Regions from separate parts of the Desulfuromonas acetoxidans DSM 684 genome, predicted to be linked through region 2. Evidence: predicted binding sites of a transcription regulator. Region 2 holds the regulator's gene; the other holds the start of a gene.
The links. The regulator HrcA, encoded in region 2, represses chaperone genes, less so after heat shock. The targets are predictions, from matches to a motif close to TGTTAGCACTCNNNNNNNNNGAGTGCTAACA.
Positions count from the first base shown of each region.

Region 1 (16,108 bases), on a different contig from region 2:
AGCGAGAACGCACAAATCGGATGAGATATCCGACAATGGATGCCGCCAAAGCGGATCTATTCAACTATATTGAACGCTTCCATAATCCACGAATGAGGAAAAGGATTGCTAGACGTGATATGGAGTTTCAGTTGTTTTCAAACCGTCCGTAGAAACGGGGTATAACCCCATGTTGACTTCTGATCAAAGGTGGATGGTGCGTGTCGCTGGATTTCTGAGAGGTTCGTTTATCAGATTGTTGAAAAGCAATCTGCGGAGTTCGTGGATGGACAAAAAAATCAAAGACAGGTTTTCAAGTCCTTAATTTTGTGAGCACGACGTAGGTCGTGTTTTTGGCTTGTTTCGTTGAAATGCCCCCCCCCTATAGATGGATTCTTTCTACATTCTTTATGGAATGAATAGGCCTAAAATGGACTTGTGGTATTGCCGGACTGGTATTGCCGGTAAAACCGTCAAGAGTCGTAGTGTCGTTCTATGTGAGGTTTGAGACCCGTTCTTTGTCGTGTGCAATGGCGATATGTGAAGGGCTGGAGTTGTTTTCTTGTGCTCAGAAAATGGCAGCCAGTGTTAGGAGGGGAGCGTTACTGGTTGCTGGTTGGAATATAGCTTCAAGCAGAAGTAAAAAAGCCCCACCGGATATCGGTGGGGCTTTTGAGTTGGCTCAAACCGGGAGTGCTATTCGCACAGGTCGACTTTGATATCCCAGTTCTTGATTTTCATCGTGCCGTTTTGAGCAAGGTTCTGTTGCATTTTGAAGCAGCGGTCGAACAGTTGTGGCTCGTGTCCAACGCTTTTGCCCAAGCACTCTTTCTTGGCCATGTCGAAGTATTCTTGAATAATTGGCTTGTACTCCGGATGTACACACTTGTCGATGATGGTTTGGGCACGATCTTTCGGTGCCAGGCCACGCAGGTCAGCCAGGCCTTGCTCGGTAACCAGTACATCGAGGTCGTGCTCGGTGTGGTCAATGTGAGGTGCCTTGGGAACCACGCAAGTGATGCCGGTCGGATCCGTTTTGCTCGGGCGCACTGAAGGGGAGTGCATGATCTTCAGGTAGCCGTTGCGCAGGAAGTCACCGGAGCCGCCGAGACCATTGATCATGCGGGTGCCGCCAACCAGAGTGGAGTTAGCGTGGGCGTACATATCAAACTCGACAGGTGTGTTCATGGCGATACAACCGAGACGACGGATCGGCTCAGGGGCATTGGCGATTGACAGGGGACGCAGAGTGATTTTGTCCGCATACTTGTCCCAGTTGTCGAAGAAGCGGGGAAAGCCCGGCGTTTCGGACAGAGACAGGGAGCAGGAGGATGCTGCATCCAGCTTACCGGAGTCGAACAGGTCGAGCATAGTATCCTGAAGTACCTCGGTATATACAGTCAAATTCTTGAAAGGACCTTTAGCTAGGCCGCCGACAACCGCGTTAGCAATGGAACCAACACCGGATTGTAGGGGCAGCAGGTTTTCAGGCAGACGCCCAGCTTTCACTTCGTCTGCAAAGAATTGCATGATGTGACCGGCAATCGCTTCAGATGTCTCGTCAGCATCGGCAAAAGCACGACCTTTGTCGCGATTTTTGGACTCAACAACGGCGATGATCTTGTCCGGATCGCAAGGGAATGATTCGGTGCCGATACGATCACTGGCTTTAGTGATCAGGAACGGCTGGCGATTCGGTGGAGTTTGGGGGATGATGCAGTCGTGCATGCCGCGGAAAGAGGGTTGTCCCGTGTTGACCTCAACGATGATCTTGTCAGCAATCATCAGAATCTCACCGATAACACCACAGGAAGATGTCGGAACAAGAGAGCCATCAGCAAGGATTTCGGAAACTTCAATGATGGCAATGTCGATCTTTGGAGTGTAGAAGCCGTAACCCAGATCTTGGGCAAACAGCGAAAGGTGCTTGTCACCCATACGGATGCGACCTTCGTTGATCCCTTTAGCAATATTTTTGCCGGTCTGGTAGGGCCAGCGGCGATCAATCATGTCCAGTGATGCCCAACGATCCTCAGTTTCAGCACCAACAGAGGCACCGATGAACAGGTTGAACTTCAATTGACCTTGCAGGTTGTTCTTCTCAACGTGATCGGCCAGGGCGATGGGTACCGCTTTGGGGTAACCAGCCGGGGTAAAACCAGACCAACCAAGATCCATACCGCTTTTGAAGAACTGGATGCATTCTTCTGCAGAAACTACTTTGTCGAGCAGCGCCTTACGGTGTACGCGACTGTCGAGCGTTCCGAATTCAGACATGGTGCTTCCTCCTTAACGTGTGTGAAGTAAATCGTCCCAAATAAAATAAGAATTGAAGATGGTTTTGGCGGGTCGCATTTTTTGGGCGGGTTCCCGAGGGGGACCAAATAGGGTAGAAAATGCGATGCTAAAACCATGTTATGATCGGAATGTATAATATATGTGAATAATTAAGTCAAACGAAATGTAGCATAAATTGAGATTTGCGGTTTTCCGAATATTTACCTAAAATAAATATTTATTGATGGCCTGCCAGGGGTTTTTGTTGGTCTAACTATTTGAGAATAAACAAAAAAAGTCTCTGTTTGGATATTTTTATATTTTTTTATTAATAGTAAAAATAATCTGTTTTATAGAGTTCTGTAGACGTTGGCTTTCTAATACTCTGTTTGTTGCGCCTATAATCCCGTTCAACGCAAAACTGTATACATATTGGTAGTTTATGTGTATACGGGTGCTGTGTAACTGTTGGATAACGCTGTGTTATTTCTAGTCTTAGAGCTGGTTTTTTGGTGGATTGTGTAGTCAGTTCTGGAAAGAGTTTTTGCAGGGTGAAAATCTTAAGGAGAGAGGCCCTCTTTAATAAGGAGGTCGCTGGCAAGGAGGTTATGAAAGCAAAAAAGCCTTCAACAAAGAAGGCTTTTTGATCGTATTGTTACCGGTTGTCAGGTGCTTTAGATATTGTGATCTTCGCGAAACTCGTTGATCTCTTCTTGCAGGTCTTCATCAACAGGGCGCTGTTGAAGAAGGCTTAAGGTTGCTAATGCCTGATCCGATTTGCCGTCGAATTTCTGGGCACGAGCCAGGTCAAAGAGGACACCAGTCAGGTTGGGATAGTTCGGGTAGGTGTTGGTGATATTTTCCAGGCGGCTGATTGCAGCCGTGTAGCGCTTTGTTTTCAAGTAGAAACGACCGATATAAGCTTCATTGGCTGCCAAGCGGTTATGGCACTGCTCAATGTAGCTGTTCAGCTCCTGGGGATCGATGCTGTCCGGATAGTTTTTCAGCAGTTGTTCAAATGTTGCCAACGCGTTTCGTGTTGCGGTCTGGTCGCGGTCAGCGCTGAGGAGTTGGGCAAAGTGTGATTTGCCTAAACGATACATCACCGATGCTGTCTGTGTGTGCCCTGGATGCTTCTTGAGAAAGTCTTCGTACGAAGCAACGGCAGAGATATAGTCTTCTTGAGCGTAATAGGCATCGCCAATCTTCAGTTCTGCAAGGGCTGTCAACTCGGGTGAGGTGAAGCTGTCGCGAACTTTTTGCCAGTGTTCAATGGCTGCAAGGTAATGCTCTTTCTCCATGGCAATTTCACCCTTTTGCAGCTCACGCATAGCTTCACTGGTCGCAGGTGAAGCCGTCTGAGTTGCAGATTTATTGGATGAACAGGCCGCCAGGGCCAGAAGGGTCAGAAGAAGAATAAGAGTACGTTGCATGAAGATGTCCTTTTAAACGTTTGATAAAGCGCATGAATAGGTAAGTAGTAAATAGTAAATCAACCCCAGCGACGACTCAAGCATTAATCTTCACATCAGCTTAAATTATGCCGCGTCGACTCCTTGTTCAATCAGCAGGTTTTTGAGCTTTTCAAGAGCGCGCTTTTCCAGTTGGCGAACCCTTTCCTTACTGATCCCGTACTGGTCGGCAAGGTCTTGTAACGTGGCTTTATCGTCCTGCAGGATGCGACTGTGTACGATGTGCTGTTCCCTCTCGTTCAGATGTGAAAGAGCCTGCTGGACTCGATGAGTGGTCAGACTTTCGTGCTCGAGCTCAATGAGCCGTTGTTCCTGGTCTTTGTCGTGGTCAACCAGAGTGTCAAGATGGCTGGTCGTGCTGTCCGGCGTGAGTTGACCATCGAGTGAACTGTCCCGGCCCCCCAGCCGGACACTCATCTCGGCCACTTCATCCGTGGACACATTGAGTTGTCGAGCGATCTCGGCATGGTCCGCATCATTTCCCATTTTTTGCAGGGCATCGCGCGTTTGTTTGAGCTTGAAAAATAGCTTTTTTCGGGCCTGAGTTGTGCCGATTTTGACCAGGGACCAAGCGTTGATGATGTAGTTGTGAATATAGGCGCGTATCCACCACACGGCATAGCTGATCAGGCGGATATTGCGATCCGGGTCAAATTTTTTAATGGCCTTCATCAGACCGATATTGCCTTCCTGAACCAGGTCGATCATTTTCAGGCCGTAGGCCTGGTATTCATAAGCGATTTTGACAACAAAACGCAGGTTGGCACACACCAGTTTGTGGGCAGCATCGAGATCGTTGTTTTTGCGGTAGCGATTAGCCAGCTCATACTCGGTCTCACGGTCCAGAGGTTCAAACTGGCTGATCTGAGCCATATAATGATCAAAACCGTCAATAACCAAGGGGAGATTTGACATGCTCTTCAATCCTCTCTTTGATTGGTGTTAATTCTGTTAGCACTCTCTTGCCTTGAGTGCTAACAATTGTAGTCATGGTGCTGATTTTACGCAATAAAAAATTTAGCACCACCAAAACGGTGCGAAATTTGTCAATAGGGAGTCTGAGTGTGTTATTCCGCCGAGGATGTTTTACGGCAGGGGATGGTCATTTTGATGATTTGGCCACGCCGGGCGATCAGCACATTTTTTTGTGAGGCGGTTGGTTGGTAATGCCCTGCACCCTGACAGCTGATTTTGTAGCGGGCATTGTAGTCGAGGCCGGGGATAAACGCCGGAACTGGATAGTCGAGGTCATCAATGGTGCAGACAATTTCCCCTTTGAGGTCGGGTTCTTCCGCATCCCACAAGCTGTTGCTGTTGCTGTCAATGTAAGCGTCAATGACCAGAGTGCCGCGTTCTGTCGACATTGCAGGTGTTTTGTCGAGGATAATATTGAGGATGTTGCCTTTTTTTTCGCGCTCAGGCTGATCCTCTTTTTTTTCAAATGATTCCGGGTTTTGCTCATCCGCATCTCCCAGGCTGGCATCTGTTTGTGCTGCAAGCTGAGTGGGGAGTGTGGTAACGGAACAAAAGGCTATAGCCATAAGAAGTATTATGAGTCTTTTCATAGCTCATAAAGAACATGAACAACGAGTGGCTGTCAACTGAGTAAATGTTTGAAACAGGTAAATTGTGTCGAGAAGAGTTGTTAAATGGTGAGTTATACGCTTTTGGAGTTTTGCCTCGACATTCAGAAATGAGAACAGGCTTCGTTTGTTATATCCCCCCACTGCGAAGTGTGGACTATTGTTTACTTGGGTGTAGAATAATCTACACTTCATCTCTACGTCCACCTTTTATTTTTCTCCAACCAGCTAAAATTATTGATAAAAATAGTATGGCATGCTTTCTGTAGTTTGTTTTTGGCATGAAGAAACTAGCGTTGCCAAAAAATCGGATCGTGTCATGTGTTGTTGTTTTGCTGGGTTTTTATGTCTTGGGCAGCAACTGCTGGGCTGGCGCGCTTGATGCTCTAGGCGTTCCGCAGATCATCAGCCAGGATATCCGCCAGCGCAATCCATCCGTTCGTAGTGTGTTCGACGATTGGCAATCTCTGCAGCACCAGGTGGTTCCTGCGCGTTCACTCGACGATCCGCAACTGTCTATTGCCCTGAGCAACTATCCCGTTGACAGTTTGCGTAGCGATGAAAGTGCCATGACCGGCAATGAGATTCGGTTGTTTCAGCCGATTCCCTTTCCGGGAAAGCGTGAACAGCGTGGCCTGGCTGCTCAGGCACAGGCCAATTCAGCCAAGGCCCGTTATCAGGACCTGATTACACGAAGCGTAGCTCAAGGACGTAAGATCTATTATGCGTTGTGGTATGTCGATCGTTCCCGGCAGCGGATTGAAGACGAATTAGTTGAACTGGATTACCTGATTGCGTTGGGTGAAAGCCGCTACCGTTCCGGTCTTGAATCTCAGGCCGGAGTCGTCGAAGCACAACTGACCGCTTCTCGTCTGCGTGAACAGCTGATTCTGCTCCAACAACAGCAACGTGAACAACTCGCCTTGCTAAATCGACTACGTAGCCGTCCCGCAGAATATAGTGTGATGCTGCCGGAAACACTTCCTTTGACCGCTCTGGAAAACAACAACGACTGGTGGCAACAGGTTGGTCGCCAAGCGCGTGTCACCAGTCCGCGTGCTCGCCAATATCAGGCAGAGATTCGTCGTGCCGAACACCAACACACTCTTGCTGAATTAGACCGCTACCCTGATTTTACCGTTGGCCTCAGTTATCGTCAGCGTCAGGCTACGGCCATGGATGACGGCACTGACTTTATCGGCGCGGAGCTGCGTTTAAATTTGCCGGTTTTTCAGGATAAGCAACGAGAACAGATTGCTGCGGCCCAGTCGCAACAGCGTGGTGCCGTTAACCGTTGGCAGGAATATCAGGAGCAGATGGATCAGGAGGTCTTCGCGTTACGCACGCAATTACGTAGCACACAACAACGCGAGTCACTGTACCGGGCGGGCATTCTGGCCCAGGCGCAGTTGCATTATCGTTCCCGTCTTAGCGCCTATGAAAACGATCTGGAAAGTTTCACCGATGTCTTGAAAAGTCTCGAATCCTGGCGCAAACGCTTACAGGACTACGATGCTGTACGGCGTGATCATCAAGTGGCCTTGGCAACCCTGGTAGAGCTGGCGGGTGATGACATGGTGTCCTCATTACCGTTAACCAAAAAGGAGATGTGATGAAGCGAACTGTCTGGTTTATCGGTGTGGCCATGATTGCCGCCTTTGCTGCTGTTTTTGTTTTGACCGAGACGCGACATTCCTCTGGAAAACAGGCCGTCCATCAGCACGATGAAACGGAACAGCACCAGCAGTGGACCTGCGGTATGCATCCGCAGGTGATCCGTGATGAACCGGGACTGTGCCCCATTTGCGCGATGGAGTTGACTCCTTTGATTCAGTCTTCGCAAGGGCAAACCGCTGAAACGCCAGCGGCCACCATCAAATACTGGGTTGATCCCGAGGATCCGACCTTTGTTCGTCACGATGAGGGGCTTTCGCCAGCCGGTGTGCCGCTGGTGCCGGTTTATGAAGGCCATGCCACCTATGGTTCGGTGATCCATATTGATCCGGTGATGGTTCAAAATATGGGCATCCGCACGGCCACGGTGGAGCGTGGCACGTTGAGTGCCACCTTGCGTACCATCGGCCGGGTGCATATTGATGAGCAAGGCCAATACAACATTAACAGCAAAATTGCCGGGTGGGTGGAACGGCTGTTTGTCAATGTCACCGGCCAGCAGGTCAAAGCCGGTCAACCGTTGCTGGAGCTGTATAGTCCGCAACTGGTGTCTGCCCAGCAGGAATTGCTTCTCGCTGCCCGTTATCGTCACAACCTGGACCCCAAAGCCGACAGCGCATTACGTGAGTCGGCAGATCGCCTGTTTGAGTCAGCGCGTATTCGCCTGCAGCGTTGGGACATCACCACGGCGCAGATTGATGCGCTGTTAAAACGCGATGAGGTGCGTAAAACCATGACCCTGTATGCGCCGCACAACGGTGTGGTGACGATGAAGAATGTTCGCGAAGGAGAAGCCGTCAAGGCCGGGCAGACGCTGCTTGAACTCAGCGATTTCAGCCAGGTGTGGGTGCAGGCGGAGATTTATGAACAGGATCGCGCGCGCGTCAGTGAAGGCTTGCCGGTGACGGTTGCCATCCCGGGCGATAGCCGCCCCACACGGGGCTACAGTGGCCGAATCGATTATCTGTATCCGTATGTTGATACGCTGACCCAGACCGTGCAGGCGCGGATTGTGCTGAATAATGCCGATGGCTCTTTGGAGCCGCAACGCTTTGTCGATGTGGTGATCACCTTGCCGCCGCAAAACGATGCCCTGCTGATTCCTGCCGATGCCGTGGTGGACAGTGGCGAGCGGCAGCTGGTGTTTATCGCCCGTCCGGGCGGCACGTTTGAACCGCGTCCGGTTCGATTGGGTCCGCGTGATGATCAGGGCCGCGTCGCCGTTCAGCAGGGTTTATTTGATGGGGAAAAGGTTGTTGTCTCCGCCCAGTTCCTGCTTGATTCCGAGACGCAACTGCGTGAGGCTTTGCGCAAAATGACCATGGATAACGCTGAAGAAACAGCGCCTGAACCATCCGCTGATCTGGAGGCGTTGTTTTGATGCGAGTGAGCGTCGTACACCACTTTGATGAAAGGAGAGAGTCATGCTCAAAGCACTGATTGCTGCCTCCGTGCGTCATCGTTTCCTCGTGGTGCTGATCACTCTGGTGCTGGTGATGGCCGGTGTTTACGTGTTGCGCGCAACGCCGGTGGACGCCATTCCCGACTTGTCCGACGTGCAGGTGATTGTCTATAGCGATTACGCCGGGCAAGCCCCCCAAGTGGTGGAAGATCAGGTGACCTATCCGTTGACCACGCGTCTACTGTCTGTTCCCCAGGCCAAGACGGTGCGTGGCTATTCGTTTTTCGGCAGTTCGTTTGTCTACGTGATTTTTGAGGACGGCACCGACCTTTACTGGGCCAGGGCGCGCGTGCTCGAATCCCTTAACACCGCTGCCGGTCAACTGCCGGACGGCGTGGTTCCCAGTCTGGGGCCGGATGCCAGCGGTGTCGGCTGGGTCTACCAGTATGAAGTGACCAGTGATCAGCATGACTTGCAGCAATTGCGCTCCATTCAGGATTGGTTTCTGCGCTATGAGCTGACTGCCGTCGAAGGGGTTTCCGAGGTGGCGAGCATCGGAGGCTATGTCAAACAATATCAGGTACGGATCGATCCCAACCGGCTGCGTGGCTACGGCCTGACTCTGGCTGAGGTGCGCCGAGCCATTGCCGCGAGCAATGAGGATGTCGGTGCCCGCCTGCTTGAGATGGGCGAAACTGAGTTCATGGTGCGCGGTCTCGGCTATATCCGCTCCGTGGCTGATCTCGAAGCGATTCCACTGCGTGAAGTGGGTGGTCGCTACGTCCTGCTTGGCGATGTGGCGCGGATTCAGATCGGACCGGAGTTGCGCCGTGGCGTGGCCGAATCCAATGGTGATGGGGAAACCGTCGGCGGCATCATTGTCATGCGTTCCGGTGAGAATGCCCTGGCGACTATTGAGCGCGTCAAACAGCGCCTCACAGAATTACAGGCCGGTTTGCCCGAGGGGGTAACCATTCACCCGGTTTATGACCGCTCCGCTCTGATTGAGCGGGCCATTGATCACCTCAGCACCAAACTGATTGAAGAGTGCGTGGTGGTGGCATTAGTGATCGTCCTGTTTTTGTTTCACCTGCCCAGTGCCGGTGTGGTGGTGCTGACACTGCCGGTGGCGATTCTCATGGCGTTCTTGATCATGAACGGGCAGGGGATTAACGCCAATATCATGAGTCTGGGCGGCATAGCCATTGCCATCGGCGCCATGGTCGATGCGTCGATCATCATGATCGAAAATGCCCATAAACACTTGGAGCATCCCAGTGGTGACGAACCCCACCAGCAGGTGATTTTGCGTGCCGCCCAGGAGGTGGGACCGACCCTGTTTTTCTCCCTGGCGGTGATCACCCTGTCGTTCCTGCCGATTTTTACTCTGACCGATCAGGCTGGACGCCTGTTCAAACCGCTGGCCTATACCAAGACCTATGCCATGGCCGCTGCCGCGGTGCTGGCCGTGACCCTGGTGCCGGCGTTGATGGTGTGGTTTGTCCGCGGACGCATCCGCCCGGAGCAGGCCAATCCCATCAATCGGCTGTTGATGCGTCTCTACCATCCTTTGGTGGCTCTGGTGCTGCGCTGGCGCAAAACCACGTTGCTGGTCACACTGGTGCTGGTGTTGTCGTCGCTCTATCCATTGTCTCATCTGGGGTCGGAGTTTATGCCGCCGCTCGATGAGGGTGATCTGCTCTATATGCCGACCACTCTGCCGGGCATTTCCACGAACAAAGCGCGAGAGCTGTTACAGCAGACCGACAAAATCATCGCCTCATTTCCAGAAGTGGCCAATGTGTTCGGCAAGGCCGGTCGGGCGGAAACCGCCACCGATCCGGCCCCGTTATCCATGCTGGAGACAACCATTCAATTGAAAGACCAGCGCTATTGGCGACGGATTACTGTCGAGCGTTTTTACAGCGATTGGCCGCAAGCCCTGCAACACCCCTTACGCACCCTGTGGCCGGATCAGCGTCCCATTACCCGTAAGGAACTGGTCACTTTGTTGAATCAGGCCATCCAGTTCCCCGGTTTGACCAATGCCTGGACCATGCCGATCCGGACCCGCATCGATATGCTGTCCACCGGCATCAAAACCCCGGTGGGGATCAAGGTTCAGGGCACTGATCTGGAAACCCTCAATCAGGTGGGACAACAGCTTGAAGCCGTCGTCGGTCAACTCCCTAATACGCTGAGTGTTTATGCTGAACGGGTGATGGGCGGACGCTATGTGGATATTGACATTGATCGGCTTGCTGCCGCTCGCCATGGCCTGACCGTCGGGGCGGTTCAGGATGTGATCCAAACCGCCATTGGTGGCATGACCGTGACCCACACGGTTGAAGGGGCCGAGCGTTATCCGGTGAATGTGCGCTATGCCCGTGATTACCGTAGTGATCTTGACGCGTTGGATCAGGTGCGCCTTGCCGCGCCATCCGGGCGCTCGGTGCCGCTCAAAGAGGTGGCCCAGGTGTCGGTGAAATCGGGCCCGGCAGCCATCAAGAGTGAAAATGCCCGCAAAACCCTGTGGGTCTATGTGGATCTCAACACCGATGATGTCGGTGGCTATGTGCAGCGTGCCCATCAGGCGGTGGCTGCGCAGGTCCCGTTACCGGCAGGTGTCAGTCTGGTGTGGAGCGGGCAGTTTGAATATATGCAGCAGACCCGGTCACGGTTGCTGATGATCGTGCCGCTGACTCTGGTGGTGATCTTTATTCTCATTTATGCCAGCACCCGCTGCCCGATGAAGACCGCCATTGTTTTTCTGGCCATGCCGTTTTCACTGGTCGGCGCGTTCTGGTGCCTCTATGCGCTCGATTACAACCTGTCGGTCGCTGTGTGGGTCGGACTCATCGCCCTGGCAGGTCTCGATGCTGAAACCGGTGTCATCATGATGCTCTATTTGTCGATGGCGGAAGATCAGTGGCGGAACGAAGGACGGCTGGTGAACCGTCATGATCTGAAATTGGCGATTTTCGATGGGGCCGTGAAGCGCATTCGCCCCAAAGTCATGACGGTCGGCACCGTCATTCTCGGGCTGGCACCGATCATGTGGAGCCACGGCACCGGTTCGGAAATTATGAAACGGATTGCCGCGCCCATGGTCGCCGGAGTGACGACCTCGGCAATCATGGAACTGCTTGTTTACCCCGTGATCTGGTACGTGTGGAAATCCAGAAATCTTGCGGAATCCACCGAACACCACAATGAAGTTTCTCACCAACCCAGTAAATAACAAGGAGATTAAATGATGAAAAAAATGACGTTGATGCTGTTAGTTTTTCTCGCATTGCCCATGGTTGCGTTTGCCAGCGATTGCTGCGCAGGCAATACCACGAAAGTGGACAGCATGGAACAGCATGTCGGTATGAAAATGGACAGTATGCAGATGGCCGGTAATGAAGTGATGCTCGGCCAACAGGAGATCCACGGCGTGACCGCCATGGCGCACCTCAAGGATGTCCGCCAAGCCATGTCTGAAGCGGGCATGACCACCACCCATCACTTTATGGTGATGCTGCATGATCAGGCCACGGACGCGAATCTCGACCAGGGCTCCGTCGCGGTGAAAGTGACTCTCCCGACCGGGCAACAGCTTCCGGCAATCAAACTGATGGGAATGCAGGGGCATTTTGGTGCTGATGTGACCCTGGCGACTCCGGGTGAGTACACCTTTACCGTCGGCAGTATGCTGGTTGATGGCCAGAAGCGGGTATTTACTTTTAAGACGGTGTTACCCGAATAAAATTATGTAGCTTGCACACCACCCGACGTGCGGGCGCGGAAGCCCACGTCACGTGGGCACCATCACCGCGAACGAATGAGGTTCGCCGGAGCAATTGGTTCCATGATGCGGACCACAGAAAAACCAAGATCAAAGTCAAGGTCGCCGGGACTCGCCCCGGCAGGCGACATCCTTTTGACTTGCCGCTCAAAAGGATGCAAAAGCCGGCTGAACTTCTCCTGAACCTAGATCAACCGACAATGAGTCGGTTTTCGTGATGCTTCACAGATTCGGCTCGCCGCCCTTTAGGTCGGCGAATCGTGCGCCTCATCAGCTTTGGCGTAAAACGTTGATAACAATCAGCCGGTTGGCTCCATCTTTTTCGTGGCACCGGTTAAACGGGTGGGGCGGTGCCCACCCTGCGGTAGCGTGTTATTTCGCCGCCCAGCCCTCCCGTTCAGTAGCGCCGAACGCAAGGAGCGTCGCTGTGATGGTCGTCGGCAAATGTTTGAGGGCTGTGGGACACAGACCGAGTTCTTGCCGACATCACGGTGTAAGCGAGTGGAGTGAGGGAACCCGTTAGGGCGCAATGGTCGGGAGTCGTTTTTCGGTTCCTTTTGACGACGCAAAAGGGACCCGACGTGTGGGCGCGGAAGCCCACGTCACGTGGGGACTAACAACGCGAACGGATGAGGTTCGCTGGAGAAGTTGGCTCAACTTGATGAACCACTGAAGATCAAAGTCAAGGTCGCCGGGATTCGCCCCGGCAGGCGACATCCTTTTGGCAAGCCGCCCAAAAGGATGCAAAAGCCGGCTGAACTTCTCCTGAACCTAGCTCAACCGACACTGGGTCGGTTTCTGTGATGCTTCACAGATTCGGCTCGCCGCAACAATAAGAATATTGGACAAACACCTCCTGTGTTTGCCAATAACGCAAGCCGAAAATGCGATTTCCGTCTTGCTTATACCATCTATTGATGGTGGTCGCCCGTCCATGGGCTCCACAGACGGTTTACAACCGTCTGCAAGGTCGGCGAATCGAGCGCGTCATCAGCTTTGGCGTAAAACGTTGATAATAGGCCTGCGGCTCGCTCTATTTTTCCCGTGGCACCGATCTAACGGGTGGCCGGTGCCCACCCTGCGGCTGCGGGTTATTTAGCAGCCCAGCCCACGTCATGTGCGCACCAAAAATGAGTGAGGGTGCAGTTGGCCTGTGCGATGAGTTGCGTGTTGCGAACCACTACTCCATCGCCACAAATGGACAAGTGGTGATGCTGCGTTAAACTGTAGAATATTCTACAAAGACTTCAGGATAATCTTATGGTGTGGAAAAAAACATCTTTTCGCGTGATCTTACTGCTGATCCTGGTGGTGGGCATTTCATCGTTGCATTACACAACAATGACCCACCATTCCCACCTCCATGATGTCTATCGGCGCCTTTATTATATCCCCATTGTTCTCGGTGGTGTCTGGTTTGGTGTGCGTGGCGGATTGGGCACATCGGTGTTTATTTCCATTGCTTATCTGCCCCATGTGCTGATGCAGTGGGGCCATCTGCCATGGACGGCTCCTGAGCGCTATCTGGAGATCATGATGTATAACGTCATCGGCGCTCTCACCGGAACCTTGATGGCCAAGGAACATGCCCAGCGTTTGCGGGCTGAAGAAACCGCCGTACAGTTGCAGGAGAGCTACGATCAGTTGCGTCAGCAGGCGGACCTGATTCTCGAGATAGAAGAACAGTTGCGCCAGGCTGACCGTCTGACCACCCTCGGTGAACTCTCCGCCGGGCTGGCCCATGAGATTCGCAATCCGCTCGGCTCGATTCGTGGCACGGCGGAAATCCTTCAGGGAGCTTTCAGTACGGAAGATCGCTATCACGAATTTACTACGATTCTGATCAATGAGGTGGATCGTCTCAATCAGGTTCTGGAAAATTATCTGCGCTATGCCCGTCCGGACTCAATGGAGAAACAGCAATTTTCTCTGGCCCCGATCCTCGATGACGTCGTTCAGTTGACGGCTGTCAAAGCCCGTAAAAACCGGGTGGCTGTTGATGTTGACGTTGACGTGGCCAATTCCGTTGCCGGTGATGCCAGCCAGTACAAACAGGCATTTCTTAATCTGATTCTTAATGCCTTGCAAGCCATGGGTGAAGGCGGTTGTCTTTCCATTCTGGCGACAACGGATGAGAATAGGGCGGTGGTGCGTTTTTGTGATACCGGTCCGGGGTTGACTGAGGAGCAACGGCAAAAAATCTTTAAGCCGTTTTATACCACCCGATCCAAAGGAACTGGGCTTGGTTTGGCGATTACCGAGCGGATAGTACACAATCATGGGGGCTCCATTATGGTAGAAAGTCTGCCGAAACAGGGCTGTTGTTTTGAATTACGCTTACCCCTGGCTGATCTGACCCCGACACAGGAGAATGACCATGTCTGAATCCGTTTTATTGGTTGACGATGATGCTTCAATGCGCCGGGTCATTGAATTCACCCTGCAGGAGGCGGGCTATCAGGTCTTGACCGCTGCCAGTGGTGAGGAAGCGCTGCCGCTGTTTCGCCATCATCAACCGGCCTTGGTGGTTACGGATGTGCGGATGGAGGGGATGAGTGGCTATCAGGTGCTTGAGAAAGTGCTGGCGGAGTCTCCTGCAACCCTGGTGATCATTATTACCGCTTACAGCACGGTGGAACAGGCTGTCGGTGCCATGAAAAGTGGCGCCTATGATTATTTGACCAAACCCTTCAGCGGTGAACAGTTGCGTCTGGCTGTCGCGCGTGCCTTTGAATATCGGGCGTTGCGGCGCGAAAACACCCAACTGCATGAAGTGTTGCAACGTCAGGAGTCGACACATCCGATCATTGGCCAGTCTGAGGTCTTGCGTCAGGTGCTGGATCAGGTGGATAAGGTGGCGTTGAGCCAGGCTCCGGTGCTGATTACTGGTGAGAGCGGTACCGGTAAAGAACTTGTGGCGCGTCAAATTCATCAGGTGTCATCGCGGCGCATGGCACCGTTTGTCGCCATAAATTGTGCAGCAATTCCTGAAAATTTACTGGAAAGTGAGTTGTTCGGTCATGTCAAAGGAGCATTTTCCGGTGCAATTAAAGATCAGAAGGGACGTTTTGAGTTGGCCCATGGTGGGACGTTGTTTCTCGATGAGATCGCCGAATTGCCGCTGGCTTTGCAGCCTAAGTTGCTGCGTGCGTTGCAGGAAAAAGAGATCGAACCGCTGGGGGGACAGAGTCGCCGCATTGATGTGCGATTGGTTGCGGCCACCAATCGCGACTTGCATGAGGAGATCAGCCAACAGCGTTTTCGACAGGATCTTTATTATCGGTTGGCCGTTGTGCCGTTGACGCTGCCTCCGTTACGTGAGCGCCGTGATGATATTGCCTTGCTTGTCGATCATTTTGTTACCCACCACCCCCAGGGGCGCGGTGTACAGATCGCACAAACGTTATATGAGGGCCTTGCCGAATATGCGTGGCCGGGGAACGTTCGCGAGCTCTATAATGTTGTCGAGCAAATGCTTATTTTACGTCACAACGATCAGCTTGACCTGAATGACCTGCCTCCCCATATTAAAAGTCGTTCGTCAGAATCTTCATCCGTGCTTCAATTACCGCCGGAAGGCTACTCCCTCGAAGAGCTTGAGCGTCAGGCGGTGATCCAGGCCATGCGTTACTGTCGGGGAAATAAAAGCCAGGCTGCAGCCTTTTTGCGTATTCCGCGACATACGCTACTTTACCGTCTTGAAAAGTACGCCATTACCCAGTGGTGATTTGGCCGTAACGTGGTTATTTCGACACTATGTGTGGTGTAACCGCCTCTTTTGTCGACATAATTTTCTTTCCTGCCCAATGCTGTTCATTCCCCGGCAAAAATATTTTTGCCGGAGGTGTTTAATTTTATTACTTCCTATCGTTAATCATGCTCCTTCATTGAGTTTTTCTTTTTTTGTCAAATCTCTTTTAAGCCTCGGTTT
Region 1 is NZ_AAEW02000006.1:11,866-27,973, reverse strand. Features, by position in the region: partial or broken gene DACE_RS05810 (IS3 family transposase) at 1-160, shown strand, start outside; gene DACE_RS05805 (acetyl-CoA hydrolase/transferase C-terminal domain-containing protein) at 676-2,256, opposite strand; gene bamD (outer membrane protein assembly factor BamD) at 2,931-3,689, opposite strand; gene rpoH (RNA polymerase sigma factor RpoH) at 3,795-4,643, opposite strand; gene DACE_RS05790 (hypothetical protein) at 4,796-5,269, opposite strand; gene DACE_RS05785 (TolC family protein) at 5,626-6,924, shown strand; gene DACE_RS05780 (efflux RND transporter periplasmic adaptor subunit) at 6,924-8,366, shown strand; gene DACE_RS05775 (efflux RND transporter permease subunit) at 8,410-11,628, shown strand; gene DACE_RS05770 (hypothetical protein) at 11,641-12,138, shown strand; gene DACE_RS05765 (two-component system sensor histidine kinase NtrB) at 13,438-14,562, shown strand; gene DACE_RS05760 (sigma-54-dependent transcriptional regulator) at 14,555-15,904, shown strand.
Region 1: rpoH (RNA polymerase sigma factor RpoH) is a predicted target of HrcA. The motif match lies at 4,678-4,708, and genes of this name have one in related genera.

Region 2 (16,108 bases):
ATCTACACCTTTGGTCGTCACCTGGTATTTACCCCGGCCATTGCTCTGGGTTATGCTGCCAGTATCGCACTGCACATGTGGATTAACGCCAGTCATTTCCACTAGGCGAATAGTGCTTCAATGTTAAAATTCAACGCCGGACTCTTCAGGGAGTCCGGCGTTGTTGTGTCTGCTCCATGGAGATGCTGTGGCCGGATTGTATATCCATATTCCATTTTGCCGTCAAAAGTGCCCCTATTGCGACTTCTACTCTGAGGTGGATCGGGATGGCGACTTGGTGCTTTATGTTGATGCCTTGTGTCGTGATCTGGAGCTGAGTTGCGCGTGGTATGGAGCCGAGCCTTTTTCAACGGTGTTTTTCGGTGGCGGCACGCCGTCGCTGCTCCCGCCTGATCAGGTGGAACGGATACTTAATCAGGTGCAGCGGTTTTATGGTTTGTCTGCGGACGTTGAGGTATCCATGGAGGTCAACCCCGGTACTGTGGATTGCCAAGGACTGCACGGCTACCATCAGGCAGGGGTAAACCGTTTGTCCATTGGTGTGCAATCATTTGACGACGACCAACTGCGCTGGCTGCGACGTATTCATGATTCCCGACAGGCGTTGGCGCTGGTTGATGAAGCGCGGCGGGCTGGTTTTGAGCGGTTGAATCTGGACCTGATGTTTGCCCTGCCCGGACAAAGTGAAGCAAGTATGGTGGAGAGTTGCCGCCGTATTGCGCAACTCGATGTTGAACATGTGGCGATTTATGGATTGAGTGTCGAGCCGGGAACGCCACTTGCTGCTGCTGAAGCGTCGGGGCGCTGGAGCCAGAGCGACGAAGCGGATTATCAACGTCACTACCTGACGTTGTCTGAGCAACTGATCCGCCACGGTTTTGACCATTACGAAATATCCAATTTCTGTCGTCCTGGTGAAGCCTGTCGGCATAACCTGGGCTATTGGCAACGGCGGCCTTATCTGGGGATTGGTGCTGGAGCACACAGCTTTCTCGGTCAGGGGGATGGGGAGCGGTGGCACTGTCCTGATGATCTCAATGCGTATTTAAGGGCGTTGCAGCATGGGCAGCTGCCACGCCAGCAGCTAGAGACTTTCTCACATGGTCAGGCGGTCTCTGAGGCAGCCTATCTGGCGTTGCGCTGTGGCAAGGGGGTCGATGACCAGGAGTTCCTGCTTCGTTATGGGGTCCGTTTTTCGAGCCGTTTTTCCGATGCCATCGCAGCCTGCGGCGACGCACTTCATCGTTGTGGAACACGCTATTTCTTTGAGCCGAAAGACTGGCTTCTCTACGATTTTTACATCGAAAAATTCCTAATATGACGAGGGTGTTTTTTTGCCCGGTGTGCTCCTTGACAAAGGGTAGGGGCGTTGTTATCTTCACCACTGTTAGCACTCCGGATGTTTGAGTGCTAACAGTGCTAATCGTCGGCCGGTTTATCCGGCTTGTTGTTTTTCGTGTTGCGCGGATCGTCATGGAACTCAATGAACGCAGTCTGAGTATTCTGGAAGCTATTGTCGAAGGGCATATTGCCTCCGGAGAACCGATGGGCTCACGGACCATTGCTCGACAGCAAAAGATGCCGTTGTCGCCGGCCACGGTTCGTAATGTCATGTCGGACCTCGAGGATATGGGCTATATTATTTCGCCCCATACCTCGGCAGGCCGTATCCCCACGGATAAAGGCTACCGCTTTTATGTGGATACGATGCTACGGGTGCGTAATCTCAGTGAGGCGGAACGGCGCAATATCGACGCGTTTTGTCAGTCGGACAATCTGCGCACTCAGGAGTTGCTGAAAAAAGCCGGACGCATTCTGTCGAGCATGTCGAGTTACACCGGGCTGGTGCTGGCGCCGCGTTTTGATGCGACGATTTTTCGTCATATTGAGTTTTTGCCCTTGTCGCAGGGGCGGTTGCTGGTGATTTTGGTGTCGCGTTCCGGGCTGGTGCAGAATAAGGTCATTGAACTCGATGGAGATATGCCCAGCGCCCATGAGCTTGAGCAGATCATGAATTATCTCAACAGCTCGTTGAGCGGTATGACGATTCAGCAGGTACGTTCGTGTATTGTCGAGCAGATGCGTGAGGAGAAAGCACGCTACGATGAGTTGATGCGCCATGCCCTGGCGTTGTCTACCAAGGTGTTTGACAGCGACGTGGAAGATGAGGTGATCATCGAGGGCGTTTCCAATGTCCTCAATCAGCCGGAGTTTTCCGATATTGAGCGGATGCGTCGTCTGTTTGAAGCGTTTGAACAAAAGCATCACCTGATTGATTTGCTGGACAAAAGTCAGCAGGCGGAAGGGGTGCAGATTTATATCGGCAGTCAGTCGGAGTATCAGGAATTTGACGGATGCAGCCTGATTACAGCGAAATATACCCGCGGTGATCAGATTCTTGGCAGTCTTGGCGTGATCGGGCCCAGTCGTATGGCCTACTCGCAAGTGGTGCCAGTGGTTGATTACACGGCACGGCTGGTCAGTCGTGTTTTGCAAATAGAGTCAGAATAGGAGAAATTTGACCGTGTCAAAAAAGAAAAACCCGGAAGTTGAAGAGCAACAAACGGCTCAAGAACCTGAAATCGTTGAAGCGACACCGAAGGACGCCCCCGCTCCGAGTGAAGAGGCTGATGCACTCGATGCGTTGAAGGCTGAATTGGAACAGAGTCGCAACGAGGTGGAGCAGCAGAAGGAACAATATCTGCGCACCCGCGCGGAGATGGAGAATTTTCGCCGTCGCATGCAGCGGGAAAAGGAGGAGTTGAGCAAGTTTGCCAACGAGTCCATTCTGCGTGAAATTCTGCCGGTCATTGACAACCTGGAGCGGGCTGTGTGCCACGCCCGGGAGAATGAAGCCGATGCTTCCAGCTTGCTCGATGGTGTGGAGATGACTTTGAGTCAGTTCCAGAAGGTGCTGGAGAAATTTAATGTCATCCCGGTGGATGCCCAAGGTAAGCCGTTTGATCCGTCATGTCACGAAGCCATGGGCCAGCAGGAAAATGCGGATTGTGAACCCAACACGGTTGTTCAGGTACTTCAGTCCGGCTACATGCTCAACGATCGTTTGTTGCGCCCGGCCCTGGTCATGGTTTCCAAGGCAGCGGCGAGCCAGGAAGCCGAAGCAGATAAATAAAAGAATTCATCACAATATTTCAACCCGTTAAGGAGAATTGATCATGGGTAAAGTAATTGGTATTGACCTGGGGACCACAAACTCCTGTGTGTCCGTTATGGAAGGTGGCGAGCCCACTGTTATTGCAAACGCTGAAGGTGCCCGCACGACACCGTCGATGGTTGCTTTTGCCGAAAACGGTGAGCGTCTGGTTGGTCAGCAGGCCAAACGTCAGGCGGTAACCAACCCGGAAAACACCCTGTTTGCCATCAAGCGTCTGATCGGGCGTAAATTTGATTCAGAAGCGGTTCAGAAGGATATCGAAATCAGTCCGTTTAAGATCATCAAGGCGGACAACGGCGATGCCTGGGTTGAAGCGCGTGATAAGAAATACAGCGCCCCGGAGATCTCCGCCATGATTCTGCAGAAGATGAAGCAGTCCGCAGCGGATTATCTCGGCGAAGAGGTCACCGAAGCGGTTATCACGGTTCCGGCTTACTTCAACGATTCGCAGCGCCAGGCTACCAAGGATGCCGGTAAGATCGCCGGTCTGGAAGTGTTGCGTATCATCAACGAGCCGACTGCAGCAGCTCTGGCCTACGGCCTTGATAAAGAGGGTGATGAGAAGATCGCGGTCTTTGACCTCGGCGGCGGCACCTTTGACGTGTCGATTCTTGAACTTGGTGACGGTGTTTTCGAAGTTAAATCCACCAATGGTGATACCTTCCTCGGTGGTGAGGATTTTGACCAGCGGATTATCGATTATTTGGCCGACGAGTTTATCAAGGAGCAGGGCATTGACTTGCGTGGTGATAAGATGGCTCTGCAGCGTCTCAAGGAAGCCGCTGAAAAAGCCAAGTGTGAGTTGTCCTCCTCCATGGAGACTGACATCAACCTGCCGTTCATCACTGCAGATCAAAGCGGTCCCAAGCACATGAACGTTAAACTGAGCCGTTCCAAGCTGGAAAGCATCTGTGGTGATCTGCTCGACAACCTCGAAGCGCCCTGCCGCACCGCGTTGAAAGACGCCGGTTTGTCCGCCTCGGAGATTGGTGAAGTTATTCTCGTCGGTGGTATGACCCGGATGCCGGCGGTCCAGGAAAAAGTGAAAGGGATTTTTGGTAAAGCTCCGAACAAAGGGGTAAACCCGGACGAAGTGGTCTCCATCGGCGCTGCGATTCAAGGCGGTGTTCTCAAAGGGGATGTCAAAGACGTTCTGCTGCTCGATGTTACTCCGCTGTCGCTGGGTATTGAGACCCTTGGCGGTGTCATGACCAAGTTGATTGAGAAGAACACCACCATCCCGTGCAAGAAAAGTCAGATCTTCTCCACGGCTGCCGACAACCAACCGGCAGTATCGGTCCACGTTCTGCAAGGTGAGCGGGAGATGGCTAACGACAACAAGACCATCGGTCGTTTTGAGTTGGCTGATATTCCGCCGGCACCGCGTGGTGTGCCTCAGATTGAGGTTACTTTTGACCTGGATGCCAACGGCATTATCAGTGTTTCGGCCAAGGATATGGGCACCGGTAAGGAACAGTCCATCAAGATCACGGCCTCTTCCGGTCTCAGTGATGAAGAGATCGAAAAGATGGTCAAGGATGCCGAAATGCATTCTTCTGAAGACAAGAAGAAGCGTGAGTTGATTGAGGCGCGTAATCAGGCCGACAGCCTGGTCTACAGCACCGAAAAATCTCTCAAAGACCATGGTGATAAGGTGGATGAGGAAACCAAGGGCAATATTGAAAAAGCCTTGGAAGACCTGAAAAAAGCTATGGAAGGTGATGACGCCGAGGCGATTAACAAGGCGGTTGAAGCGCTGGCGCAAGCGTCTCATAAACTGGCCGAAGCCATGTATGCCGATGCTCAGCAGGAAGCTGGCGCTGAAGGTGGTGCAGAAGAAGCGGCTGCCGGTGGCGACGAAGACGTGGTTGACGCCGAGTTTGAAGAAGTTGACGACGACAAGAAAAAATAGTCACATTAGAATAACCCACTGATGATAGCGGAGCTGTTGCGACAGCTCCGCTATTGTGCCGTGGTCAGGCCACGGTTTTCTGTAAAGGGATCACATTTTGTCAAAGCGGGATTACTACGAGGTCCTGGGCGTTAACCGGAACGCCAGTGAAGCTGAAATTAAAAAGGCCTACCGCCGTTTGGCGGTCAAGTTTCATCCGGATAAAAATCCCGGTGATCAAGAGGCTGAAGATAAATTCAAAGAGCTTTCCGAGGCGTATGCGGTGCTGGTGGACAACCAGAAACGGGCCACCTACGATCAATTCGGTCATGCCGGTATGGAGGGCGGCGGTGGATACTCCTCCGGCGGTTTCAGCGGCAGTCCGTTTGAAGATATTTTCGGCGATATTTTCGGCGATATCTTCAGTGGTGGCAGCAGTTCACGGCGTAGTCGCGGACAACGTGGCGACGATCTGCGTTATAACCTTGAAGTGAGCTTTGAAGAGGCGGCCTTCGGCACGGAAAAATCGGTAAAAATTCCCCGCCATCACAGCTGTGAAGCCTGTGGCGGCAGCGGTGCCAAAGCTGGTACCAGTCCGTCCACCTGTCCAACCTGTAACGGGATGGGACAGGTACGCTATCAGCAGGGCTTCTTCCAGATGACCCGTCCCTGTCCCGATTGTGGCGGCAGCGGTACTCAGATTAACGATCCGTGTCCCGAGTGTCGCGGTACCGGCCGGGTCAAAGCCAAGCGCAGCCTGTCGCTGAAAATTCCCGCCGGTGTGGAAACCGGCACCCGTCTCAAGCTGACCGGTGAAGGGGAGAGTGGTATCAATGGCGGCCCTGCTGGCGATCTTTATGTGGTGATTTCTGTTGCCGAGCATCCGATTTTCAAGCGTGAAGGGCGCGATGTTATTTGCGAAACGCCTATTTCATTTGTTCAAGCCGCTCTTGGCTGTGAACTCGATGTGCCCACTCTGGATGGCAAGGTGAAGCTGAAGGTTCCTGCAGGAACTCAGTCCGGCAAAGTCCTTAAGCTGACCGGCAAGGGGATTCCCGATATCCGTGGCTACCGGCGCGGCGACCAGCTGGTGGTACTCCGTGTCGAGACACCAACACAGTTGACTTCACGGCAGAAGGAATTGCTTGAGGAGTTTGCCCGTGAAGGTGGCGAAGAGGTCAATCCGTTGGGTAAGGGCTTTTTTGAAAAAGTTAAAGAGATGTTTGATTAGCCCCATGACCGCGAAGCCTCGGTGTTTCTTGCAGCAAATTATGTTATAGTACGCAGCTGTACCTTGCAAAAGGTACAGCTGTTTTGTTTTTTATCTGTTGCATTCATTAAGAGGACATTGGCCAAGGGGGTCTCTCTTTCCCCTGTCGGTTCTGATGTTTTAAAGCCGTTATGCCCTATGCAGGAGACTCTTTGATGATAAAACGGTTTAGTCGTTCGTTGCTGATGCTGATGGTCGCGGTCTGTTGCGTGGCGACGGCGGCGCAGGCCGTCCAATTGGCCGCCGGTGACAACGCAAGCCTCTCCATTGATCCCGCCTTTCGTATGTATCAGCGTGGCGAGAACAATCAGGCTCTCTCTTTTTTGCGCAGCTATCTGCTGGATCATGCGGACAGTCCCCATCTGGACAGTGCCTATCTTCTGATGGCCCGTATTCTCCTTGATGAGCAGAAAGCTGCGGATGCATTGTTTTATCTGCAACGCATTGAACTGCAGAAACAGACCAGCGAAGTTACCCTGTTACGGGTTGCGGCTCTCCAGCAGCTTGGTCAGCTGAATGATGCTGAGCCGCTGTTTGGTGAGCTTTCAGAGGAAAACTTTTTTGGCGATGACCTGGCGTTGTATTATCGCTGTCGAGCTGATTATTTGCAAAACCGTGGTCAAGCGCTCCAATCTTTAATGGTTTTGAGCCTGGCATTTCAATATACCGACAACCGTTTTCATCAGGGGTTTTATGACCAGGTTCAGCAGGTTCTCAGTGGCTTGGACCGTGACCTGGTGACCGAAGCGGCTTTTATGTTTGCCGATACGCCGCTCAAGGATGTGGTGATTCTTTATCAGGCCCGGCAGGCGTTGGATGCCGGTGACGTGGAGCATGCTCGCCATCTGGTTCAGCCCCTTGTCCGTCAGGCCGATATTATTGATGTGCAGATTGCCGCCGCCAATATGCTGGACCAGATTGACGGCAGCCCCTGGTATCAGCGGGCCATTGGTGTGGTGCTGCCGTTGTCAGGGCGCTACGCACCTTTCGGCGAACTGGTGAAACAGGGCATTGAACTGGCGGTGAAGAGCAGCGCCGCACCGATTCAGGTGTTTTATCAGGACAGTGGTGCCGATCCGCAGTCTGCGGCTGATGCGGTTCGTCGCCTGGTGCGTGCCCAGCGGGTGATGGCTGTGATCGGCCCGCTTACCGGTGATGCGGCCATGCTGGCGGTTCAAGAAGCGGAAAAAGCCCAGGTGCCGATCATTACCCTCTCCTATCGCGACGGTTTACCGCAGATGGGACGCTACGTTTTCCGTAACTCTCTGACACCGCAACAGCAGGTTGAAGCTCTGGCCGAGTATGCTATAGAGGAGTTGGGTCTTAATACGTATGCGATCCTCTCCCCCAGCAACAAGATGGGGCAACAGTACGCGCAACTGTTTCGGCAAGCGATTGAGATGCGCGGTGGCGATATTGAGCACCAGCGCTCCTATGGTGAATCGGCCACGGACTTTCGACGTCAGTTGTTGTTGCTCAAAGGTGAAGATCCCGACGCTCCCCAAGATGCTGAACCGAAAGTCGTTGACGAAGAGGGGGACGAGTTGGTTGTCGAGGAAGAGGAGGAGATTGCCGGCTTGCCCAACGTCGATTTTGAGGGGTTGTTTATTCCCGACTATGCCGACAGCGTGGCTCTGATTGCGCCGCAAATTGCCTATTATGGTATTGAGAATGTCCAATTGCTCGGCATCAATGGCTGGAATTCACCGCAATTGATTGATCAGGCGGGCCGTTATGTTCGCGGCAGTATTATCTGTGATGGTTTTTTTGCCCAGAGTCCTGATGCGCCGGTGAAACAATTTGTAGAGCGCTATGAGCGGATGTATGGCGAAACACCGTCAATTCTCGAAGCACAGGGATACGACAGTGTGCGCTTGCTGCTCGGGATTCTTACGGACCCGGCCATCACGACACCGCAACAGCTCCAGCAATATTTGTATCAGATGGAGGCGTTTAACGGGGTGACCGGCCTGCAGGGTTTTGATCGCCAGGGGGAAGCACAGCGCGCTTTATTTATGCTCAAGTTTGGGCGCAAGCAACTGTGGCAGTTGCGTGGTCTGCCCGAACCAATGCCGTCCGTCGAGATGATACCGATTTTTGAATAGGCACTTATGGCTAGTTATGGATTCATTATCATTGCCGGTGCGGTAGCTGGACTGTTTGCTGGACACCTGATGTTCCGTTCCGATTACTGTATGGTTGGAATGTTTCGCGACCTGTTTCTTTTTCGCCAGGCCAGCATGCTGCGTTTTCTGATCCTGCAGTTGGGTCTGACGCTGCTGTTGCTGGAACTGGTTCGTCTGGGTGGCGGGTTGAGCTATGACCCCCCTCCTCTCATGAAAACTGCAAATTTAAGTAGTGTCGTCGGCGGCTGTGTTTTTGGTTTCGGTATGGTGCTGACCGGGAGTTGCGTGGTGGGCTGTTTGTATAAAACCGGAGCGGGAAATGTGCTCGGGTTGTGTGCATTTATCGCCATGATTGTCGGCGCGACCCTTTATGCGGAAATGGCCCCATGGTGGAAGCAGGTGACGCAGAGCTGGACGCTGACACAACAGGTGACGGTTCCCGCCACCCTCGGTATCCCCTCGTGGTGGCTCAGTGTGCCGCTGGGTGCTTTATGGTTAGGCTGTGTGGCCTTTTGGCGGCGGGCTGAGAAGCTGGTGATTCCGGCACGAGCCGAGGGCTATATCCAGCCGTGGAAGACAGCCGTATGGCTGGCTGTCTTGACGGTGGTGTTGTGCATTTTTACCGGCATGCCCATCGGGATTACAACCATGTACGTTAAGATGGGGGCCTGGGTTGAACATCTGATTCTTCCCGAGCATGTTGCGGCCACTGCCTATTTTGCCGGCAAGGGACTCAATTACGTTCCGCCACTGACAACTCAGATGGTTTCAGGCGGTGCCGGACCGCAAATGGACGCAATTGCTGCTTTGCAACTGTCTGTTATTCTGGGTATATTGACAGGGGCGTTCTTTTCAGCAAAGCGCATTGGTGAATTTCATTGGATTTACCGTGTTCCGAAAATACAGTATGGATTTTCAATTATCGGCGGTCTGCTGGTCGGTCTCGGTGCGCGGATGGCACCGGGGTGTAATGTTTGGCATTTAATGGGAGGGGTGCCGTTTCTGGCGTGGAATTCGTTCTTGTTTGCACTGGGTTTGCTTCCCGGCGTGTGGTTGGGCAGTAGAGTCCTGTTGTCCCGCTTGTCCTAGGTTGGTCAGAGATGAAGACGATAAAATTTGATATTTGCGGCCAGATCTGTCCTTCGGCATTGTTGACGGCACTCAAAGAGATCAACCGGTATCGAAAACAACTCAAACAAGGGCAATGTGAGCTGGTGATACTGACCGACGCGCGTGACGCGACCAGAACTATCCCCTCGGCCGTAGAAAACATGGGCTATCAGGTCGATATCGGCAAAAAAGATGGATGCTACCAGATCCGCATTTTTATAAAGTAACCCACAACACCATGGATGGCGGGGATCTGCAGTTGGAAAACAACACGCTTCACCAACAGCTTGAGCAATTAAAGCAGGAACAGGAGCGTCTGTTGCAACTGGAGCAGGACGTGATTGGTTACGTTCGTGCCAAGATCGATCAGCTACTCAAAATTATGGGCACCCTGCCGTTACGCCAGGAAGAGCTGGATGATGCCACTCTGCTAGCCCTTGATCCCATCGGCATCATTGCTGAAAGCTTCTCTCAGGTCCTCGATCATCTCAAAGAAACCAATAATGATCTCGTTGTGGCGCGCGACGAACTGGAGGCGATTTTTAATGCCACCGGCGCTGCGATTATTGTCCTCAATGATGAGTTACAGCTTCATTCCTGTAACCCCATGGCCGTCAAACGGTTTTCCATCGACGCCGAGAAGGCACTCGGCTGTCACCTTGAACAGGCGATTCCCGATTGCCACAGCCTGCTGAGCCAGAATTTCCTTAACGAGTTGGCAAACTGTCGACAGGGAAGACTGGTGATTGAGATCGCTTTTCATGATTCGTGGTACTCGCTGGTGGCCACACCGGTGCGCAACAGCAATGATCAGGTGTCGTTTTATGCGCTGATCTTCAGTGATATTACCGAGCGTAAGAGAACCGAGGAGTCATTGGTTGAGGCGGAAACCCGCCTGACGGAGATCCTCAACACCATGATGGCCGGGATTCTGATTATCGATCCGCAAACGCATCGCATTGTCGATGTCAATCACATGGCCTCACAGATGATTGGTGATCCACCAGACAAGATTATTGGCGCGATCTGCCATCGCTATATCTGCCCCTCCTCATCGGGGCAGTGCCCACTGACGGATTTGAACCAAGTGATCGACAACTCTGACCGGGTATTGATCAATAACCGCGGTGAAGAGATTCCTATCCTGAAAACTGCCACCATTATTGAACTTAACGGGAAGGCGTTTATCCTCGAGAGTTTTATCGATATTCAGGCACGCAAACTGGCTGAACAGGCTCTGCGTGAAAGCGAGCAGCGCTATCGTTCACTGTACACAGCCATGCGCGAGGGCGTTGCCATTGGCGAGCTGGTTTATGATGCTCACGGGGTGGCCTGTGATTATATTCTGCATGATGTCAACCGGGCGTTTTCCGAGATGTTGGGAGTAGCCAGCGAGGAGCTGGTTGGCCATCGCGCTTCCGAGTTCTATCATGGCGCACCGCCGTATATTCATATTCTGGACGAAGTGGTTAAATACGGTATCCCCAAAGAGTATGAACTGCCGTTGTCAGATCTCGAAAAGGTGTTCCACGTTTCCGTATCGCGTCCTGAGAAGGAACGCTTTGCCTGCATTATCAACGATGTTACGGACAGCAAAAAAGCCCAGCAGGAGATTGAACGGCTGGCCTATTACGACACCTTGACCGGCCTGCCCAACCGGGTGCTGATCAAAGATCGTTTGCAGCAGGCGGTTGCTCAGGCGCAACGTTCCCGTGCCCTGGTCGGTGTTCTGGCTCTGGACCTGGACCACTTCAAAAAGATTAATGACTCGTTGGGGATCGGTTGTGGCGATCAGATGCTTAAGCTGGTCTCACAACGACTCAAAGGGCATTTGCGGCAGGGTGACAGTGTGGCACGGATGGGTGGCGACGAATTTGTCATCCTGATTACCGGAATCAAATCGCAGAACGATATTGTCACCGCAGCCGGGAAGATTCTCGATCTGCTTGCCGAGCCGGTAACCATTGACGGTCACGATCTGGTCAGCACTGGCAGTCTGGGTATTTCCGTGTATCCCACGGATGCCGATGAGGTGGACCTGTTGCTTAAACATGCCGATACCGCCATGTATCAGGCGAAGGAAACCGGGCGCAATCTCTACCAGTTTTATTCACCGGATATGAATGAGCGCGCCTTTGAGCGCTTGTTCCTCGATTCCGATCTACACCGGGCTCTGGCACGCAATGAACTGGAGTTGTATTTTCAGCCGCAAATCGATTTGGCTCAGGGCCATGTGGTAGGGGCCGAAGCGTTGTTGCGCTGGAACCATGCCACAAAGGGGCAGATCTCTCCGGTGGTGTTCATCCCGCTGGCTGAGGAGTCGGATCTGATCCTCGATATTGGTGGCTGGGTTATCGAAGAAGCCTGTCGCCATGCGCGACAATGGCACGATCAGGGCTATACCGATTTGCGTGTTGCCGTCAACCTGTCGGCACGCCAATTTCGCAGTGATCTGCCGGATATTGTCGCCCGGGTTTTGCATGAAACCGGTTTGCCGGCTCATTTGCTTGAGTTGGAACTGACGGAGAGTCTGCTGATGGAGCGCCCGGAGCTGGCACGCACCATCCTCAACAAGTTACGCTATCTCGGCAACCATCTGTCCATTGATGATTTTGGCACCGGCTATTCGTCGTTAAGCTACTTGAAACATTTTCCCATAGACCGGCTGAAGATCGACCGCAGTTTTGTCAAAGACCTTAATGTGGATCCTGACGATGCCATCATTGTTGAGGCGATTATCGCTCTGGCCCATGGTCTGCGTCTCAATGTGGTTGCCGAAGGGGTGGAAACCTCGGATCAATTTGAGTTTATGCGTCAACGTGGCTGTGATGAGATTCAGGGTTATGTGGTGGCACGACCTATGCCGGCCGATGACTTCCTCCGTTATCTGCAGAAAAGCAAGCGACAAACCGAATCATGATGGATATGCACGATGTCACCCATTTGCCAATGGTTTCGCCGGATCTGGTGCTCCATGGAGCACTGGGCGGACCTTGGACTATTGCCCGGATTAGCCCGCAACTTGATGCTTTGCTGGGCCATACTGTTTCCCCGGGCACGATGGTCGAGCGGGCATTGTCCGGAGTGCGTCCTCAATTGATTCCGCTGGTGGAAGAGGTCCTCTCTTCTCGCCAATCTTTGCAGAATATTCCTCTTGAGTTTCCCGATGGACAGCGGTTTGTCGGTGCGTTTGCCGATGGCGGATTGAGCAATGATTACCGCACCCACAGTGTCGAAGTTTTTTTGCAGCAGGTCAGTGCTGGTGAAGGCGATGAAGAAGCGTTCCACAACCTGGTCGGGCGTAGTGTTGCCATGCAGGAGGTGTTTCGTAAAATTCGTCTCTACGCGGCTTCAGATGCTGCGGTGGTGATCACGGGTGAAACCGGTACCGGTAAAGAACTGGTGGCGCGGGCTATTCATGAAGAGAGTGAGCGCCGCCTTGGCCCCTATATCGCTCTGAACTGCAGTGCCATTAGTGAAGATCTGCTCGAATCTGAGCTGTTCGGCCATGAAAAAGGCGCGTTTACCGGCGCAATTCGCAGTCATCGCGGTCGTTTTGAACGGGCGAATGGCGGTAGTCTGTTTCTTGATGAAATCGGTGACATGCCGTTGCATACCCAGACCCGGTTGCTGCGGGTGCTCGAAGAGCGTCAAGTGGAACCGGTCGGCTCGGAACGGGTTTTACCCATAGATGTGCGGATTATCTGCGCCACCAATGTCGGGCTGGAAAAGGCTGTCGGCCAGAACCGTTTTCGCAGTGACCTGTACCACCGTATCAGTGTCCTGCGCATCCATCTGCCGCCATTACGTGAGCGGCGCGATGATATCCCGTTGCTGGTCAAACGGTTTTTACGCCGTTTCAGTGACAGTTATGGACGGAGTGTTGAGCGATTGACTCCCGAAGCGATGGAACTGTTGCAGTCCTATCTGTGGCCGGGCAATATCCGCGAGTTGCGTAATGTGATGGAGCGGGTATTTGTTGAGAACCACGCGCCGGTCATTGGCGCCCGTGCTTTCAGCGAATGGGTGCGTGAGCGGCAGAATTTTGTCCAGAACCGTTGGGAAGAATCACCGCCCCGCGAAGAACCGGCTTTGATCACCCCCTATGATCCTGCACCGCGCCCCGCTACGATGACGTTGAAACCTGCTGAAGAACTGACAGAACAGGCTATTCGTCGCGCCTATGAGGAGTGTGATGGCAATATCAGTGCGGCAGCCAGACGACTGGGGATCCATCGTGCGACGCTCTATCGCCACCTGAAAAAGCTCAATCTCGATCGGGACGATCTGGGGTAATCCACACCGCCACACCGGTATTCTCCGTTGTTCCTGTGTTGCACCTGCAACGTTGCACCTGTTGCGTTGACCGCCTGGTGCAACACCCGCCTGAGGCTCTGTGACAGCGTTTTCCATTTAACATACCAGAAATACAGGGATGTTGTCTCTGGCACAAAGCTTGAACTGTTAGAGGGCATACAAAACAGCACACGGCGTTGAACTGTTGTCGCCATGATGCTGTAAGATGTAAGCATGTGGGAAAGGAGTTCATGATGCAACGAGATCAATTAACCCGTAACAGTCAACAGGCCTTGCAGGCGGCACGCCAATTAGCCCTCGACCGTGGCCATGCAGAAATTGATGCCGAACATCTGTTTGTAGCCCTGTTGCAACAGCCCGATGGTCTGGTGCCCAACTTGTTGGGGAAATTGTCGATCAAGCCGCAGGAGGTTCACCAGCAATTGGAGAAAATCCTCAAGGCGCGGCCGCAGATCAGCGGGCCAGGGCATGACAATGTTTATTTGTCCCCTCGATTGGATAAACTCCTCACCGTTGCCCAGCGCGAGGCTGAAGCACTCAAAGACGACTATATCAGCGTCGAGCATCTATTGCTTGGGCTGTCTAGTGACGACAAGAAATCCCCCCTTGGCCAATTGTGTGCACGACTGGAATTGACAAAAAAACGCCTGTTGGAGGTGCTGGCTGAAGTACGTGGTCATCAGCGGGTGACCAGTGAAGACCCGGAATCCACCTACCAGGTGTTGGAAAAGTACGGTCGCGATCTGGTGGCTGCAGTGCGTGACGGCAAGCTCGACCCAGTAATCGGCCGTGACGACGAGATCCGCCGCGTGATTCGCATCCTGTCGCGTAAAACCAAAAATAATCCTGTGCTGATCGGTGAGCCTGGTGTCGGTAAAACCGCCATTGTCGAAGGTTTGGCCCAGCGCATCGTGCGTGGTGACGTGCCCGACGGCATGCGTGACAAAACCATCTTTGCCCTCGACATGGGAGCATTGATCGCCGGAGCCAAATACCGTGGCGAGTTTGAGGAGCGCCTCAAGGCGGTACTCAACGAGATACGCAGTAGTGATGGTCGTATCCTGTTGTTTATTGATGAGCTGCACACCATCGTTGGTGCCGGAAAAACTGAAGGTGCCATGGATGCCGGCAACATGCTCAAACCGATGCTGGCGCGTGGTGAACTGCACTGTATTGGCGCCACGACCCTTGATGAATACCGCAGCCATATTGAAAAGGATGCCGCTTTAGAGCGCCGTTTTCAGCCGGTGATGGTCACTCAGCCCACCGTGGAGGATAGTATCAGTATCTTGCGGGGGCTTAAGGAGCGTTTTGAGGTCCACCACGGTGTTAAAATTCAGGATCAGGCACTGGTGGCGGCAGCGACCCTCAGCCAGCGCTATATCAGCGAACGTTTTTTGCCTGACAAAGCTATTGACCTGGTGGATGAAGCCTGTGCCATGGTGCGTACTGAGATCGATTCCATGCCGGCAGCCATGGATACCGCAGCACGCCGCGTTATGCAGTTGGAGATCGAGGAAGCCGCGCTGGTCAAAGAGAAAGATGCCGCCAGCAAAGAACGCCTCAAGGCGTTGCAGGAAGAGCTGGCCGAGCAGAAGCACATTGTCGATTCGTTCCGTGCCCAGTGGGATGTGGAAAAAGCCGGCTTGCAGAAAATCCAGCAGTTGCGCGAACAGATTGAACAGGCCAATTTGCAACTGGCTGCAGCAGAGCGCGACTACGATTTGAATACCGCGGCGGAAATCCGTCATGGTCGGTTGCCGCAACTAGAGCAGCAACTGGCCGATCTGGAACATGATGCTGGCGAACGCCCCGAAGGGCAGCGGCTGCTGCACGAAAGTGTCGGCGCTGATGAAATTGCCGGCATTGTCGCCCGCTGGACCGGTATTCCCATGGAGCGGATGCTCGAAGGAGAGCGGGAGAAACTGCTCAAGCTGGATGAGCATCTCCACGAGCGGGTGATCGGTCAGGACGAAGCGGTGCAACTGGTCAGCGACGCAGTGATCCGTGCCCGCGCCGGCATCAAAGACCCGAAACGGCCGATGGGGTCGTTTATTTTCCTCGGCCCGACCGGAGTGGGTAAAACTGAGCTGGCTCGCGCTTTGGCGGCAGCGCTGTTTGACAGCGAAGAGCACATGGTGCGCATTGATATGTCGGAATACATGGAGAAACACAGCATCAGCCGTCTTGTTGGTGCGCCTCCCGGCTATGTTGGTTAC
Region 2 is NZ_AAEW02000027.1:9,855-25,962, reverse strand. Features, by position in the region: gene nhaD (sodium:proton antiporter NhaD) at 1-105, shown strand, start outside; gene hemW (radical SAM family heme chaperone HemW) at 188-1,321, shown strand; gene hrcA (heat-inducible transcriptional repressor HrcA) at 1,474-2,511, shown strand; gene grpE (nucleotide exchange factor GrpE) at 2,525-3,133, shown strand; gene dnaK (molecular chaperone DnaK) at 3,177-5,087, shown strand; gene dnaJ (molecular chaperone DnaJ) at 5,185-6,297, shown strand; gene DACE_RS15385 (penicillin-binding protein activator) at 6,492-8,441, shown strand; gene DACE_RS15380 (YeeE/YedE family protein) at 8,448-9,551, shown strand; gene DACE_RS15375 (sulfurtransferase TusA family protein) at 9,563-9,799, shown strand; gene DACE_RS15370 (sensor domain-containing protein) at 9,769-12,492, shown strand; gene DACE_RS15365 (sigma-54 interaction domain-containing protein) at 12,489-13,868, shown strand; gene clpB (ATP-dependent chaperone ClpB) at 14,123-16,108, shown strand, end outside.